Regions from separate parts of the Microbacterium sp. BLY genome, predicted to be linked through region 1. Evidence: predicted binding sites of a transcription regulator. Region 1 holds the regulator's gene; the other holds the start of a gene.
What was found. Region 1 encodes HrcA, which represses chaperone genes, less so after heat shock. Its sites were predicted from a motif close to TTNGCACTCGNNNNNNNCGAGTGCNAA; they were not measured.
Positions count from the first base shown of each region.

Region 2: the regulator HrcA is predicted to act here: its motif matches at 6,540-6,566, upstream of groES (co-chaperone GroES).

Region 1 covers NZ_JAGKSR010000001.1:2,734,050-2,742,259, forward strand. The annotation lists gene KAF39_RS13400 (16S rRNA (uracil(1498)-N(3))-methyltransferase) at 1-355, opposite strand, end outside; gene dnaJ (molecular chaperone DnaJ) at 358-1,470, opposite strand; gene hrcA (heat-inducible transcriptional repressor HrcA) at 1,507-2,538, opposite strand; gene hemW (radical SAM family heme chaperone HemW) at 2,647-3,864, opposite strand; gene KAF39_RS13420 (DUF1990 family protein) at 3,864-4,517, opposite strand; gene KAF39_RS13425 (GIY-YIG nuclease family protein) at 4,782-5,045, shown strand; gene lepA (translation elongation factor 4) at 5,308-7,176, opposite strand; gene KAF39_RS13435 (ABC transporter permease) at 7,420-8,210, shown strand, end outside.
Region 2 covers NZ_JAGKSR010000001.1:1,654,245-1,662,454, forward strand. The annotation lists gene KAF39_RS08260 (flagellar assembly protein FliW) at 1-292, shown strand, start outside; gene tsaB (tRNA (adenosine(37)-N6)-threonylcarbamoyltransferase complex dimerization subunit type 1 TsaB) at 348-965, shown strand; gene rimI (ribosomal protein S18-alanine N-acetyltransferase) at 962-1,450, shown strand; gene tsaD (tRNA (adenosine(37)-N6)-threonylcarbamoyltransferase complex transferase subunit TsaD) at 1,447-2,535, shown strand; gene KAF39_RS08280 (hypothetical protein) at 2,532-3,014, shown strand; gene KAF39_RS08285 (hypothetical protein) at 3,020-4,135, shown strand; gene KAF39_RS08290 (hypothetical protein) at 4,119-5,291, shown strand; gene KAF39_RS08295 (class I SAM-dependent methyltransferase) at 5,297-6,496, opposite strand; gene groES (co-chaperone GroES) at 6,653-6,949, shown strand; gene rarD (EamA family transporter RarD) at 7,080-8,012, shown strand; gene KAF39_RS08310 (ABC transporter substrate-binding protein) at 8,157-8,210, shown strand, end outside.

The sequences.
Region 1 (8,210 bases):
AGCGCGACACGCTGCGCGCCGCCTGCCACGGCACCACCTCGTCGACGCCGAGCTCGCACGCGGCTTGCACGGCCAGCTCGTCGCGATCACCCTTCGCCAACGCCTGGACGAGCACGATCCGCGGGCGCGGCGCGTCGTGCGCAGCGCGCTCGGCGATGCGCACGTCGACGCGCGTCGGTGAGACCTGCTCCGCGACGCCGGTGAGCCAGAGGCCGCGCCCGTCGCCGACCGTGACGGCCTCGCCCATGCGGAGTCGTCGGACGACGGCGGCGTGCTTGGCCTCAGCACCGGTGAGGGTGACGACGCCGCCCACCGCGGCATCGGACGCGGACTCGACGAGGAAGTGCAGGGCCACGATCAGTGCGTGCGGAAGCGGTCGCGGAGCTTGGAGAACAGGCCCTGCTGGAACTGGGCGAGCTGCGGAGACGGCGCCTTGTTCTTCTTCGCGAAGTCCTCGATCAGCCGCCGTTCCGCGGAATCGAGCTTCGTGGGTGTCACCACCTGCACACCGACGCGGAGGTCGCCGCGCTGGGTCCCCCGGAGCGGCGTGATGCCCCGCCCCTTGATGGTGAGCACGTCCCCGGACTGCACGCCCGGGCGGATCTCGAGATCGACCTCGCCGTCGAGGCCCTGGATGGAGGTCTCGGTGCCGAGGATGGCGTCGGTCATGGAGACCTCGAGCGTGGCGAGGAGGTCGTCGCCGTCGCGACTGAACGCCGGGTGCGGGTTGACCGTCACCTCGACGTACAGGTCGCCGTTCGGGCCGCCGGCCCGCCCGACCTCACCGGAACCGGGCAGCTGCAGACGCAGTCCCGTCTCGACGCCGGCCGGGATGTCGAGCGACACGGTGCGGCGGGACCGGACACGGCCCTGCCCGCCGCAGGTGCCGCACGGGTACGGGATCGTCGTGCCGTAGCCCTCGCAGGTGCCGCACGGCTGGGAGGTGACGACATTGCCGAGCAGGCTGCGCACCTGACGCTGCACGTGACCCGTGCCGCCGCAGATGTCGCAGGTCACCGGCGAGGTGCCCTCCTGGCAGCAGGATCCCTGACATGTCTCGCAGAGCACCGCGGTGTCGACCTCGATGTCGCGATGCGCCCCGAAGACGACGTCGCCGAGATCGAGCGTGACCCGCACGAGGGCGTCCTGCCCGCGCTCGCGCCGCGATCGCGGACGTGCGCCGCGCCCGCCGCCCTGCGCGGCACCGAAGAACGTCTCGAAGATGTCCCCGAAGCCACCGAAGCCGCTGAAGTTGTTCGCCCCGTCGCCTCCGCCCATGTCGTAGCGGCGTCGGGACTCCTCGTCGCTGAGCACGTCGTACGCGTGCGTGACGAGCTTGAACTGCTCCGCGGCCTCCTCTCCCGGGTTGACGTCCGGGTGCAGCTGTCGCGCCAGGCGCCGATACGCCTTCTTGATCTCATCGGTGGAAGCGTCCCGGGACACCCCGAGAACCTCGTAGTGGTCCGCCACAATCGCCTTTCTGCGTGTGTTTCCGTGGGGGCCGCGTCAGCGGCCCGCCTCGTCGTCGTCGAGCATCCGCGACAGGTAGCGGGCGACCGCCCGCGCCGCCGCGAGGTTGCTCGGATAGTCCATCCGGGTCGGCCCCATCACCCCGACCCGCGCGGTCCCGGAGGGCGCCGCGTAGTTGCTGGCCACGATGGATGCCTCACCCAACCCGAAGGAGGCGTTCTCGGTGCCGATGCTCGCCGCGAGCCCGTGCTCGTCGGCCTCCATCTCGCTCATCAGCCGCAGCAGCGTCACCTGCTCCTCGATCGCCTCGAGGAGCGGATGGATGCTGCCGCGGAAGTCCTGCTCGCGCCGCGCGAGGGTGGCCGCGCCGGCCATCACGAGGCGCTCCTGGCGGAAGCCCCCGAGCTCGTCGATCACGACAGCGGCGAGCGTGCGGAGCACCCGGTCCTGGGACGTCTCCTCGGCCGCGAGGAGGGCCTGCAGCCGGTCCGAGGCCGCCGCGATCGCCTGCCCGGTGATGAGCGACGACAGCCGAGCGCGCAGCACCGCGAGGTCGGCCTCATCGATCGTGTCGGGCAGCATGGTCATCCGCTGGGAGACCCCGCCGGCGTCCGTCACGAGGACGGTGAGGAGCCGGTTCGGGGCGAGAGTGACGAGCTCGACGTGCGTCACGTGGGCGCGGGCGAACGACGGGTACTGCGCGAGCGCCACCTGCCCCGTCAGCTGGGTGAGCACCCGCACCGTGCGCGCCATCAGATCGTCGAGGTCTGCGGGATCGGTCAGGAACGACTCGATCGCGGAGCGCTGCGCCGGGGACAGCGGACGCAGCTGGGCGAGGTGGTTGACGAACACCCGATAGCCCTTGTCCGTCGGCACCCGACCCGACGAGGTGTGCGGCGCCGTGATCAGCTCCTCGTCCTCCAGCTGCGCCATGTCGTTGCGGATCGTCGCGGCGGACACCCCGAAGGAATGACGATCGACGATGGAGCGGCTGCCGACGGGCTCGTGCGTCTCGACGTAGTCCTGCACGATGGCACGGAGAACCTGCAGCCCTCGCTCTGTCACCATGGGATTCCCCTTCCCGCCGACCGTTGCTGGCACTCTGATGCCCTGAGTGCCAATCCTACCTCGTGCGACCGCAAGATCTCCGAAGAGCGGACGGCCCGGTGCACCGCCTCAGTCGGTGAGTTCTCGCACGACCGCGTCGGCGAGGAGACGGCCGCGGAGCGTCAGCTGCACACGTCCGCGGATCGCCGCCGGCGCGTCGATCAGCCCGTCGGCGATGAGTCCGGCGACGCGGTCCCTGTTGTGCTCCGGGACGTCCGACACGGCGATCCCTTCGCGGATGCGGCTGAGGAGCAGGATGCGCTCCAGGGTCCGCGCCTCCGGATCGGGTCGTTCCCGCCCGGCCGCCGGCGACGCGGCGGCCGCGAGCCGCTGCGCGTACGCCGCGGGGTGCTTGACGTTCCACCACCGGAGCCCGGCCACATGGCTGTGGGCCCCGGGGCCGAAACCCCACCAGTCGCTCCCCCGCCAGTACGCGAGGTTGTGCCGGGAACGCTGCCCGTCGCTGCGCGCCCAGTTGCTGACCTCGTACCACTCGAAGCCCGCGGCGGCGAGACGCTCGTCGGCCATCTCGTACATGTCGGCCTGCAGGTCGTCGTCCGGCGTCGGGACCTCGCCGCGACGGATCTGGCGCGCGAGCTTGGTGCCGTCCTCGATGATGAGCGCGTACGCCGAGATGTGATCGGACTCCAGGGCGAGCGCCGCGTCGAGCGACGCCTCCCAGTCGGCGAGCGACTCACCCGGTGCACCGTAGATGAGGTCGACGCTCACGGCGAGCCCGGCCTCCTTCGCTGCGGCGACCGCAGTGCGGACGTTGTCCGGCCGGTGCGTCCGGTCGAGGGCGGCGAGGACGTGCGGGACGGCGGACTGCATGCCGACGGACAGCCGCGTGACCCCCGCCTCGGCCAGGGTGCGCGCCACCTCGGGCGTGACCGTGTCGGGATTCGCCTCGACCGTCACCTCGGCTCCGGGCGCGAGCCCGAACGCCGCGGTCGCCGCGCCGAGCATCCGTGCGAGATCACCGGCAGGCAGCAGCGTCGGCGTTCCACCGCCGAAGAACACGGTGTCCATCGGCCGCAGCGCTCCGGCCTCGTCGAGCACCCGTCGTGCGAGCGCGATCTCGCCGATCAGCGTCGAGGCGTAGTCCTCCTGCCGCGCGCCGCGGAGCTCGCCCGAGGTGTAGGTGTTGAAGTCGCAGTAACCGCACCGCACCCGGCAGAAGGGCACGTGGAGGTAGGCGGAGAAGGGTGTCTCCGCGGAGACCGGGAGATCGTCGGGGAGTCGCCCGTCGGCAGGCGCCGGATCCCCCAGCGGAAGAGGTCCCGCCATCACACGGGGGTCGCGTAGAGCGGAGAGATCGCGCGGAGGTAGCGCGCGAACAGCTCGCGGCGACGGCGCTTCATGAGCGCCGGGAGCACGCGGTAGAGCAGGGTGTTCGGCGCATCGAAGGCCCGGACCGTGAACCACACCTCGTCGTTGTCCTCGCGCCAGTCCACGTCGAAGGACTCCTCGCCGCTGACGACCGAACCGCCCACGGTGCCCAGCACGAATCCGATCCGCCGGGTCTCCTCGGTGACGGAGATCACCCGCAGCTCGGCGTCGGCGCGCATGCCGCCCACACGGCCGCGCAGGTGCAGCGTCATCCCCGCACCGACGAACGGCATGCCCTCGGCGTCGTAGCGCGGTTCGACATCGCGCTTGCTGGGCGCGATCGGATTGCCCTCGGCATCGAAGCTCACACCGGCGTAGGCGGGCCCCGGGGCGGGACGGACGTCCTCCACGGAGAGCCCGGCGGCGCGCTGCGCCGTCCACGACAGCAGGGCTTCGCCGGCGGTCTGGAACCGCTCCTCGCCACTGCCGATCCGCCACGATTCCTCCGCCGGGACACTGCGCTCCGGCGGGTACTGCATCAGATCGGGGGCGTGGGTCGCACCCACGGCCGCATAGTCCACCGTGTCGTCTCGGAAAGTCCCGCGCCGCATGTGATCCAGCCTACTTGGGCTTCCCTGAGCGAACACCCCCCGCGCCGCACGCCGTCACATCCCCCGGAGAAGGCCGGGCCCCTGAGCCCGCCGAAGGGCCCCACACGGCTGGGTCGAAGGGCCCCAGCCTGGGTCCCTGAGCTTGTCGAAGGGCCCCACACGTCTGGGTCGAAGGGCTCCTCCACAACGCTGGGTCCCTGAGCTTGTCGAAGGGAACCCCCACACCCCGGGGAAACCCGCACGCCCCTCCGCCATGATGGCCCGATGCCATGGACCTACATCCTCGAATGCCGCGACGGCAGCTTCTACACCGGCAGCACGAACGGTGACCTCGAAGCCCGCGTCTGGGAGCACAACAACGACGACGCGTTTGGGAGCACAACAACGACGACGCGTTCGCCGCGAACTTCACTCGCCGACGGAGACCCGCGGTGCTCGTCCACGCGGAGCACTTCGACACCGTCGACGCGGCCTTCTTCCGGGAGAAGCAGATCCAGGGGTGAAGCCGTCGGAAGAAGATCGCACTGATCGAGAGCCGTGGGGAGGATCTGCCGTCGTTGTCGAGGTCGTACGGCGCGCTTCGACAGGCTCAGCGACTCAGCGAGAACACCACGCTTCGACAGGCTCAGCGACCCAGCGACGACTGACGCGCTTCGACAGGCTCAGCGACCCAGAGATGGCGGGCTCAGCGACCCAGAGACGGCGGGCTCAGCGACCCAGAGATGGCGGGCTCAGCGACCCAGAGACGGCGGGCTCAGCGACCCCGCGCGGGCTACCCGGGGAGAGCGGGCTACTTCTTGTCCTTGGTCTCCACGTCGCCGGAGAGCGCGGCGATGAACGCCTCCTGGGGGACCTCGACGCGACCGACCATCTTCATGCGCTTCTTGCCCTCCTTCTGCTTCTCGAGGAGCTTGCGCTTGCGGGTGATGTCACCGCCGTAGCACTTCGCGAGCACATCCTTGCGGATCGCGCGGATGGTCTCGCGGGCGATGATGCGGGCGCCGATCGCGGCCTGGATCGGCACCTCGAATTGCTGACGCGGGATGAGCTTGCGCAGCCGCTCCGCCATCATCGTGCCGTACGCGTACGCCTTGTCGCGGTGCACGATCGAGCTGAACGCGTCGACCTTCTCGCCCTGGAGGAGGATGTCGACCTTGACGAGGTCGGCCTCCTGCTGCCCGGAGGGCTCGTAGTCGAGCGACGCGTAGCCCTGCGTCTTGGACTTGAGCTGGTCGAAGAAGTCGAACACGATCTCGCCGAGCGGCATGTTGTAGCGCAGCTCGACACGCTCCTCGGAGAAGTACTCCATGCCGAGCAGCGTGCCGCGACGCGACTGGCACAGTTCCATGACGGTACCGACGTAGTCCTTGGGCAGCAGGATCGCGGCCTTGACCATCGGCTCCGACACCGAGCCGATGCGCCCGTCGGGGTACTCGCTCGGGTTCGTCACCGTCACCGTCTCGCCGGTGTCGCTCGTGACGACCTCGTAGATCACGCTCGGGGCGGTGGTGATGAGATCGAGCCCGAACTCGCGGGCGAGCCGCTCCGTCACGATCTCCAGGTGAAGCAGGCCGAGGAAGCCGCAGCGGAAGCCGAAACCGAGGGCGACAGAGGTCTCCGGCTCGTACTGCAGCGACGCGTCGGACAGCTTCAGCTTGTCGAGCGCCTCCCGCAATTCGGCGTAGTCGCTGCCGTCGATCGGGTAGATGCCTGAGAACACCATCGGCTTCGGGTCGGTATAGCCGGGGAGAGCCTCGGCGGCGGGCTTGCGGGCGTTGGTGATCGTGTCGCCGACCTTCGACTGCCGCACGTCCTTCACCCCGGTGATGAGGTATCCCACCTCGCCGACGCCGAGGCCCTTGGTCGGGGTCGGCTCGGGGCTGGACACACCGACCTCGAGCGCCTCGTGGTTCGCGCCGGTCGACATCATCTGGATGCGCTCGCGGGGCGAGAGACTGCCGTCGACCATGCGGACGTACGTGACGACCCCGCGATAGGCGTCGTAGACCGAGTCGAAGATCATGGCGCGGGCCGGGGCCTCCGCGTCGCCCACCGGCGCCGGGATCTCCTGGACGATCCGGTCGAGCAGATCCTCCACGCCCATGCCGGTCTTGCCGGACACCCGCAGCACATCCTCCGGCTTGCCGCCGATCAGCGACGCGAGCTCCTTGGCGTACTTCTCCGGGTCCGCGGCGGGCAGATCGATCTTGTTGAGGACCGGGATGATGTGGAGGTCGTTCTCCAGCGCGAGGTACAGGTTGGCGAGCGTCTGGGCCTCGATGCCCTGTGCGGCGTCCACGAGGAGGATCGCGCCCTCGCAGGCGGCCAGCGACCGCGACACCTCGTAGGTGAAGTCGACGTGACCGGGCGTGTCGATCATGTTGAGCGCGAAGACGTCGTCTGTCCCCGGCGTCTCGCCGACGGCCCACGGCATCCGCACCGCCTGGCTCTTGATCGTGATGCCGCGCTCACGCTCGATGTCCATGCGGTCGAGGTACTGGGCCCGCATGTCCCGCTCCGCGACCACACCGGTGATCTGGAGCATGCGGTCGGCCAGGGTCGACTTGCCGTGGTCGATGTGGGCGATGATGCAGAAATTACGGATCTGCGCAGCCGGCGTCGCGGCAGGCTGGAGCGGGGTGAGAGCGCGTGGGGACATGTCCCGTCGATTGTACGGTGAGGGCCCTCGTAATCCCCATTCCGGCGTATCGGTGATAGTCTCCCGAAGTTGCCCGGGATCAATCCGTGACACCGGATCCCGTAAGCGATACGACTCCGTCACAGACTCCGTGAGGGCTGTCGCGTCGCGCGGAAACGGCGGATGACACCCGATCATCCGCCCGGCTCAGCGTTGCGTCGGCAGACCCCGAGCGCGTCTGGAGAAGAGAAAGACTATTCCCCCTTGATCAAGTACCTCGCGCGCCGTGCCCTCGGCTGGCTGCTCATGATCGTGGTCGCGACGAACCTCACCTACTTCCTCGCGTGGGGCTTCCTCGATCCGCGCAGCAACTACGTGGGTCGTCGTCCTCCGCTCACTCCGGAGCAGATCGACAACGTCCTCGTCCCCCGCAACCTCAGCGACACGGTCCCGCTGATCGAACGGTGGTGGAACTGGTTCTCGGGAATCCTGCTGCGGTGGGACTGGGGCGTGAGCCCGACGGGCCAGTCGGTGAACGAGCAGGTCGCCTACCGCATGTGGGTGAGCGCGGAGCTCGTCCTCGGCGCCACGATCATCGCCGCCGTGCTCGGAGTGTGGCTCGGTGTCTACACCGCCTCGCGCCAGTACAAGCTCGCCGACCGCATCGGCCAGGCGACGTCGATCATCACGATGAACATCAACATCATCGTCGCCGGTCTCGCCGTGGTCCTCCTGGCGATCTCGCTGAACGAGTGGACCGGCATCCGCATCTTCTACGTCACCGGCTCGTCGAGCCCTGGCGTCACCGGGTTCTTCCCGACGATCATCGACGCTCTGCAGCACGTGACGCTGCCGACCATCGCCCTCGTGCTCGTCGGTTACGCGCAGTACCACTTCCTTCAGCGCTCCCTGCTCCTGGACAACATCAACGCCGATTACGTCCGCACGGCGCGCGCCAAGGGGCTCACGAAGGCCAAGGCCATCCGCAAGCACGCGCTGCGCACCTCCCTGATCCCCGTCGCCACCCAGGTCGCCTTCACGATCCCGACGATCTT
Region 2 (8,210 bases), 1.1 Mb from region 1:
CGCGGACGGCCTGTTCGCGATGCGGGCCGTCCAGGACGAGTCCCTGCGGCTGTATCTGGTCGACCCGAACACGGTGCTCGCCGAGTACGCCCCGACGCTCAGCGACACCCAGGTCGCCGACCTCTCACTGGGCTCTCCGGAGGACGCCCTCGTGCTCGTGGTCGCCCACCCGGCATCCGACGGCGTGAGCGTCAACCTCCTCGCGCCGGTCGTCGTCAACCGCACGACCGGGGCGGCGGCGCAGGTGATCCTGGAGGATCAGGACTACCCGGTGCGGGCCCCGCTGGGCTGACCGGCGGGGGCCGAGACCGGGCGTTCCCCGGCGGCACGGCGACTACCCTGGAGGGGTGATCCTCGCCGTCGACACGTCCCTTGGCACCGCCGTCGCCCTCATCGACCCGGATGGCACGCGGCGCGCCGACGCCGGCACCGCCGACCCGCTCGGTCACGCCGAGGTCATCGGCGACCTGGTGCGCGACGTGCTCCGCGACGGCGGCGCCGACAGCATCACGCACGTCGTGGCCGGCATGGGGCCCGGTCCCTTCACGGGGCTGCGCATCGGCATCGCCACGGCGCGTGCGTTCGCGCTCGGCCGCGGCGTCCCCGTCGTCCCCGTCCCGAGTCATACGGCAGCGGCGCTGACCGTCCTCGAGACGGTGACCGGACCGTTCGCGGTCGTCACCGACGCCCGGCGGCGCGAGGTCGCCGTGACGGTGTTCGACGGCCAGGACGAGGACGGGATCCCGCGGACGGTCGCCGACACGGTGCTCGTGCGGGCGGCGGACGCGGATGCGCACCTGGGCGACATCCGCCGCGTCGACGTGACGACGCTCTCCGCGGTCGACCTCGCCCGCGTCGGTGCCCGCGCCCTCGCCGCCGGCCGGACACTCGCCGGCGACGAACCGCTCTATCTGCGGCACCCGGATGTGACGCTGCCGGGCGCCCCGAAGAAGGTGGGTGTATGACGCTGCGGGAGGCGCGTCCGGACGATCTGGACGCCGTCATGGCGATCGAGGATCGCTCGTTCCCGACCGACGCCTGGAGCCGGGAGACGATGGCGAGCGAACTGTCGAGCCCGCACGGCCGCTACCTCGTGGACGAGGAGGCCGGGGCGATCATCGGCTACGGCGGAGTACGGGCGCTGCAGGGGAGCCCCGACGCCGACATCCAGACCATCGCGCTCGACAGGGCGTTCCGCGGGCGGGGACGCGGGCGGGCGCTGCTGCACGCGCTGCTCCGCGCAGCCGCGGCGCGCGGGGCCCGAGAGGTGTTCCTCGAGGTCCGCGCCGACAATCCGGCGGCGGAGAACCTGTATCGGTCGGAGGCCTTCGAGGAGATCGGCAGGCGCCCCCGCTACTATCAGCCCGACGACGTCGACGCGATCGTGATGCGACGGGATCTGCGCCGCCACCCCGTGGCCGCCGACACGCCGGAGGAGGCGAACGCATGAGGGAGCCGCTGGTGCTCGGCATCGAGACGAGCTGCGACGAGACCGGGATCGGCATCGTGCGCGGTCGCACGCTGCTGTCCAACACGATCGCGTCGAGCATGGACGAGCACGCCCGATACGGCGGCGTCGTCCCGGAGGTCGCCGCCCGCGCCCACCTGGAGGCGCTGCAGCCCGCCATCGATGCCGCCCTCGCCGAGGCCGACGTGCGCCTCGCCGACCTCGACGCGGTCGCAGTGACCAGCGGTCCCGGGCTCGCCGGTGCGCTCATGGTCGGCGTCGGGGCGGCGAAGGGCCTGGCGGTCTCCCTCGACAAGCCCCTCTACGCCGTCAACCACCTGGTCGGACACATCGCCGCCGACATCCTCACCCCGGACGCCGCGCCCCTGGAGTACCCGACGATCGCGTTGCTCGTATCGGGCGGCCACACCTCGTTGCTCCACGTGCGCGATCTCACGACCGACGTCGAGCTGCTCGGCGAGACGGTGGACGACGCGGCGGGCGAGGCCTTCGACAAGGTCGCGCGGCTGCTCTCCCTGCCGTACCCGGGCGGCCCCGAGATCGATCGGGCCGCGGTCGGCGGCGACCCCGACGCGATCCGCTTCCCGCGCGGTCTCTCCCGGGCGTCCGACCTCGCGAAGCACCGCTACGACTTCTCGTTCTCCGGTCTCAAGACCGCGGTCGCCCGGTGGGTGGAGCGCTTCGAGGCCGAGAACGCCGCGGCCGGCGCCGAGGCGCGCGCGCTGCCGATCGCCGATGTCGCGGCGAGCTTCCGGGAGGCCGTCGTCGACGTCCTCGTCACGAAGGCGCTCAACGCCTGTGCCGACCTCGGGGTGCCGCGGCTGCTGCTCGGCGGCGGTGTGATCGCGAACCGGCGGCTGCGTGAGGTCGCGCTGGCGCGGGCCGCCGCGGCCGGGGTCACGGTGCGCATCCCGCCGTTGTCGCTCTGCACCGACAACGGCGCCATGATCGCCGCGCTGGCCGCGGAGCTCATCGCCTCAGGACGCCCGGCGTCGACGCTCGGCTTCGGTGCCGACTCGACGCTGCCGGTGACCGAGATCCAGGTGGCGGAGGCGGTGCCGGCGTGAGCGGGCTCCCCGAGGATCCGGCGCCCGGCGCGGGCACTCCCCGCGCCCGGGTCGAGCGCGCCAGCGGCCAGGTCGAGCGCCCGGCGGGGTCCGCCCGCCTGCCCGGGGCGCCGCGGGAGGGGTACACGAAGCTGCCGACGGGTCCCGTGGGCATCGAGCCGGTCGTGGTGAGCGGCCCGGACCTCGATCACGCGGAGGAGGATACCTGGGAGCCGGCCACGGAGCCGGCGACCGTCGACGATACGCGCCTGGCACCGTGGGCGCTGCTGGCAGCGATCGTCGCGCTCGGCGCCTCGTTCTTCGTCGGCTGGGGCATCCCCGTCGCCATCGTCGCGGTGATCGCCGCGATCATGTCCCTCCGCCGCCCCGTCGAGAACCGGGCGATCGCGCGCTGGGCGCTCGTCCTCGGGCTCTGCGCCACGGTGTACAGCCTCGGGTGGCTGGTCTGGGCGGGCATGCAGTTCGAGAGGCTGGGGTAGGCGGGATGAGCGCGGCGAGCGACGACGGAGTCGAGGAGCGCAGGGCCCTGCAGCGCAAGGCCTTCGGGCCGGGCGGTGATCTGACGGAGGCCGAGGCCGCGCGGCTGCGCGAGCTGGATGAGGCTCGCCGGCGTCCGCCCTCCGCCGCGCTCTCCCACGACAGCACCGAGCCCTCCGCTCCCGTCGCCGCGCCTGCGGACGACGACGATTCCCCTCACGCCGCCGCACCCGCCGGGGAGGAGACGGGTGACGACGGCGCCGTCCCGGAGCCCGGGACCGGCAGCGAGGACACGGAGCCGAGTGCGGAGCCGTCCGCGACCGCGCCCGTCCGTCGTCGGCGGCTCGGCGTTCTCGCGCTCGCCGCCGTCGTGGTCCTGCTCCTCGGCATCGGCGTCGGGTGGCTGGCCTTCGGGCGGGGCGGCGAGGCCGTCGCCCTCGGGCCGGAGCAGCAGCAGTGGCAGGCCGACCTCATCGCCTCCGGGCGGTACGACAGCGGATCGGTGCGCCCGATCGCGGTCGAGGACGACGCGGTGATCTGGATGGCGACGCAGAACGGCGGGAAGAGCATCTGCCTCGTGCTGGGGTCAGGGACCAGCGTCACGCCGAGCTGCAACGGCCGTGAGGCCGTGCAGGCGGAGGGCCTCTGGGGCTCGATCACGACGAAACGGGACGCGGAGGACTCCCGGGAGGTGATGGCGCAGCTGCTCCTCACCGCCGACGGGCAGCCGGCGGTGGCCGTCAGCGTGTCCGAGTACGGGCCGGACGGTCTCGGCGGCATCACCTACTCCACCGAGGCGGAGACCGCCACGGCTGAGCGGCTGGCCGCCGAGGGGTTCGCCGCGAACTCGATCTGGATCGCCGGTTACGACGGGGACGTGCCGGTCTGGACCGCATCCGACAGCGAGACCGGGCGGCAGTGCCTCATCTACGACGGCTCCACGCCGGACGCCCCGATGGTGTGCGAGACGACGGAGACCCTGCAGGAGCACGACGGCCGCCTGCGCCTGCAGGTGACCGACACGGAGAGCGGCGGCGTCACCACATACGAGCTGCCGACCGCGGGCCCCGGGTCGTTCGTGATCATCCGAGAGGGGATGGGCGTCGGTGCGGGAGGAGACTGAGCGGCCGGACGGCGACGACGCGGACGAGCTCCGCGCGCTCGAACGGGCGGCCTACGGCCCCGACGGCGGCCTGGACGCCGCCGGCGCCCGGCGACTGCGCGAGCTCCAGGACGAGCGCCGCCGGCGCACCGCGGCCCCGATCGCCGACGCCGGGACTCCCGTGCCGCCGCCCCCGGCTACGGCTGCCCGGGAGGACGAGGACGCGGCCGCCCCCGGTTCCGCCCTCGCGATCGCGCCGTCACCGCCGGAGTCGGCGCCCGCCGTCGCCGTCGCGCGGCGTCCGCGCATCCTCCCGGTGCTGGGCGCCGCCGGCGCCCTCCTCGCGATCGGCCTCGGCGCCGGATGGGCGCTGTTCGCCCCGCGGGCGGAGACGCCCTCGCTGACCCCCGCGCAGGAGCAGCGTCGCGCCGGGCTGGCCGAGGACTACGATCCCGGCTCCGTCCGCGCGGTCGCGGAGGGGGAGGGCGCGCTGGCCTGGTACGCCTCGCAGGACGACGGCGACACCCGCTGCCTGATCCTCGACGTGGGCGAAGACTCCCAGTCGACCTGTCTGCCGCGGGACGAGGTGGCGCCGGGGCTGTACGCCTCGGTCCCGGTGGCCGGCACGACGTCCGCCGACGAGGAGGACGCGTACGCCGTGGACAGCGTCACCGCGACGATGGTGTTCTCCACCACGGACGAGCCGATGGTCAGCATCCAGCGCTGGGGGTCGTCCTCGGCCCTCGTCGACCAGTTCGGCGCGGCGCAGCGCCCGCGGGCGGAGGAGCTGATCGAGGACGGCTACACCCTCGGTCTCACGCTCCTGGGCTCGTTCCGCGAGCAGCCGGTCTGGCTCGGCGACCGGCCGGTGGACGAGGGCCCCGTCCAGCGGTGCCTCATCGTCGACGTCGACGGCTCGCGCCAGTGCACGGCCCTCGCGGATGCGATCGACGCGGGCCTCGGCGTCCAGGTCGTCGACATCGCGCAGGAGACCGGCGAGGTGCTGTCCGTCTCGGTGATCGAGGTCGCCTTCACCCGCTGGCAGGTGCCGTACCTCACCGTCACCACCGCGTCGGCCACCGCGACCTCGGCCTCCGGCGACTCGTTCCTCGTGACGACCGGGCCGCCGGGGGACCCGATCCGCGTGGACATCCCCGGTCGCGATCCGGACGGCTGACGCCGTCAGTCCGCGGCGGGCACCCGGTCGGCGAGGATCGCGCGGCGCTGATCGCCGTACCGCGCGAGGATGAGGGTCGCCTCCGCATCGCCGCGCAGGGTCAGTCGGCGCCGGAAGGCGGCGGGGTCGACATCGACACCCCGCTTCTTGATCTCGATGCGGCCGATGCCGTGCGCCTTCAGGGCCGCGTTGATCGTCTTCGGCGTGATCGGCAGCGTCTCCCGCACGCGGAACGACTGCACGAACGGACTCGTGAGAGCCGCGTCCGACGTGAGGTAGGCGATGCGCGGGTCGAGCATCCCGGCGTCGAGACTGCGCGCGACGTCTCCGATGAGGCGGGCCCGGATGACGGCGCCGTCGGGCTCGTGGAGGAAGGTCCCGAGCGGCCGGACGGCGGCGTCCTCGGCGTCGTCGGCGCCGGTGAGCTCGTGCGAGCGCTCGCCGCGGATCACGAGGGCGGACCGACGGACCCCCGCGCGCGCCAGCTCCCTCGTCCACACGACGAGCTCGACGACGCTGCCGTCGGCGCTGACCCACTGGGTCTCCGCGTCCGGGGGGAGCAGATCCCGGTCGTGGGCCGGACCGAGCTTGATCCCGGTCGGCCGCTGCGCGGCGACGGCGAAGGCCCAGTCGAGAGAGGGGGAGTAGTCGTCGGCGGAGACGCGCCGCGTCTCGCCGTGGCCGGCGGTGCGCCGGGCGGGGTCCATCCAGATCGCCTGTCCGGGCACGGGGTCGCCGAGCGCCTCCTCGGCGGACTGGTGCCGGACCGTGGCCTCGTCCCCGAAGGGGGCGAGGTTGTAGGCGGCGAGGGCGGCGGTCACCTCGTCCGCATCGACCGCGAGGACCGTCAGCCCCGCGCCGGCGAACGCGAGGGCGTCGCCGCCGATCCCGCAGCCGAGATCCGCGACCCCGGTGAGGCCGACGCGGCGGATCCGCTGGGCGTGCCGCGCGGCCACGGCGAGGCGGGTCGCCTGCTCCAGGCCCGCACGGGTGAAGAGCATGCGCGCGGCGAACGGACCGAACTTCGCCGTGGCCTTGGCGCGCAGGTGCGCCTGCCCGACGACCGCGGAGACGAGGTCGGGGGAGTGGCCGGCGGCGCGGAGCCGCGAGACGGCGGTCGCGGCCTCGGCGGTGGACGTGATCGGCCCGACGGCGTCGAGCAGTTCGAGGCCGGCAGGGGTCAGCAGGGCGCGCAGCTCGGACATCTCCACCCTCTCAGCCTAGGTCCCGACCGGCGACCGACCCGGGTTGGCACTCGCATTGCATGAGTGCCAGCCGACCGCCTACACTGGCATTAGCACTCTCGGGTTGAGAGTGCGAACGAGTCTTTCGTGTCAGCGTCAAGAAAGAAGAGGTAGACCGTGTCGGTTTCCATCAAGCCGCTCGAGGACCGCATCGTCATCAAGCAGGTCGAGGCCGAGCAGACCACCGCGAGTGGGCTGGTCATCCCCGACACCGCCAAGGAGAAGCCCCAGGAGGGTGAGGTCGTGGCGGTCGGCCCCGGCCGCATCGACGACAACGGCAACCGCGTTCCGCTCGACGTCGCCGTCGGTGACCGCGTGCTCTACAGCAAGTACGGCGGCACCGAGGTGAAGTTCGGCGCGGACGAGTTCCTCGTCCTGTCGGCGCGCGACGTCCTGGCGGTCGTCGTCCGCTGATCGCAGACCCCGGCTCCCTCCGCCCGCGGACGGGAGCGCCGGTCCGAAGAGGGCCCGGATGCTTCGGCATCCGGGCCCTCTTCCGCGTCCGGCGCGACAGCGGGCGGTCCGCCGGGCATAGGGTTGTGCGGTGACCCCCGAGACGACCCGCGCCACCCGCACCGCCGGCGTCGCCTTCGCCGGGAGCGCTTACCTGCTGTGGGGCGTTCTCCCGCTGTACTTCCTGCTGCTGCAGCCCACCGGCGCGTGGGAGACGGTGGCCTGGCGCGTGCTGCTCTCGTTCGTGTTCTGCCTCCTGCTGCTCACCGTCACCCGCGGCTGGCCGGCGTTCCTCGCGATCGTCCGCAACCCGCGGCTCCTGGGGTGGACGGCGCTGGCCGGCCTCCTCATCTACGTGAACTGGCAGGTCTTCGTCCTCGGCACCCTGAGCGGGAATGTGGTCGAGACCGCGCTGGGCTATTTCATCAACCCGATCACGACCGTGCTGCTCGGGGTCTTCGTGCTGAAGGAGCGCCTCCGCCGCTTGCAGTGGGCGGCCATCGGGATCGCCGGAGCGGCCGTCCTCGTCATCGTCCTGGCCTACCGTTCGTTCCCCTGGATCGCCCTGTCGCTCACCGCCTCCTTCGGCCTGTACGGGCTCATCAAGAAGAAGATCGGGCCCGCGGTCGACGCGATCAGCGGGCTGACGCTCGAGTCCTTCTGGCTGATCCCGATCGCGGTCGTCCAGCTCGTGGTCGTGGCGCTGACGCCCGCCGGGCTGACGATGGGGACCAACGGCTGGCCGCACGCCGTCCTGCTCGCCTTCGCGGGCGTGGCCACGGCCGTCCCGCTTCTGCTGTTCGCGGCGGGCACCCGCCGGGTCGACCTCACGGTGATCGGCATGCTGCAGTTCCTCACCCCGGTCCTGCAGTTCGTGATCGGCGTCGCCGTCCTGCACGAGCCGATGCCACCGGAGCGCTGGATCGGGTTCCTCCTGGTGTGGGTCGCGATCGCCGTCTTCGTCGCCGATCTGCTCCTCGCCGGTCGTCGTGGCCGTCGCGTCACGCGCGCCGCCGCCCTCTGAGATCGCCGCGTCCGGCCCGGAAACCCGGGGTTCGGATCGTTAACGCACCGAAACACTTGCCCCTCCTGTGCGGAGGCCTCACGCCCTAGTGTTAGAGCACCCGACTGTGGTCACCATCCACGTTCGTTTACGCAAGGGAGCATCATGAACGCACTGAAGGGCTCGCGCAGCGCGAGGATCTTCGCCGGGATCGCGCTG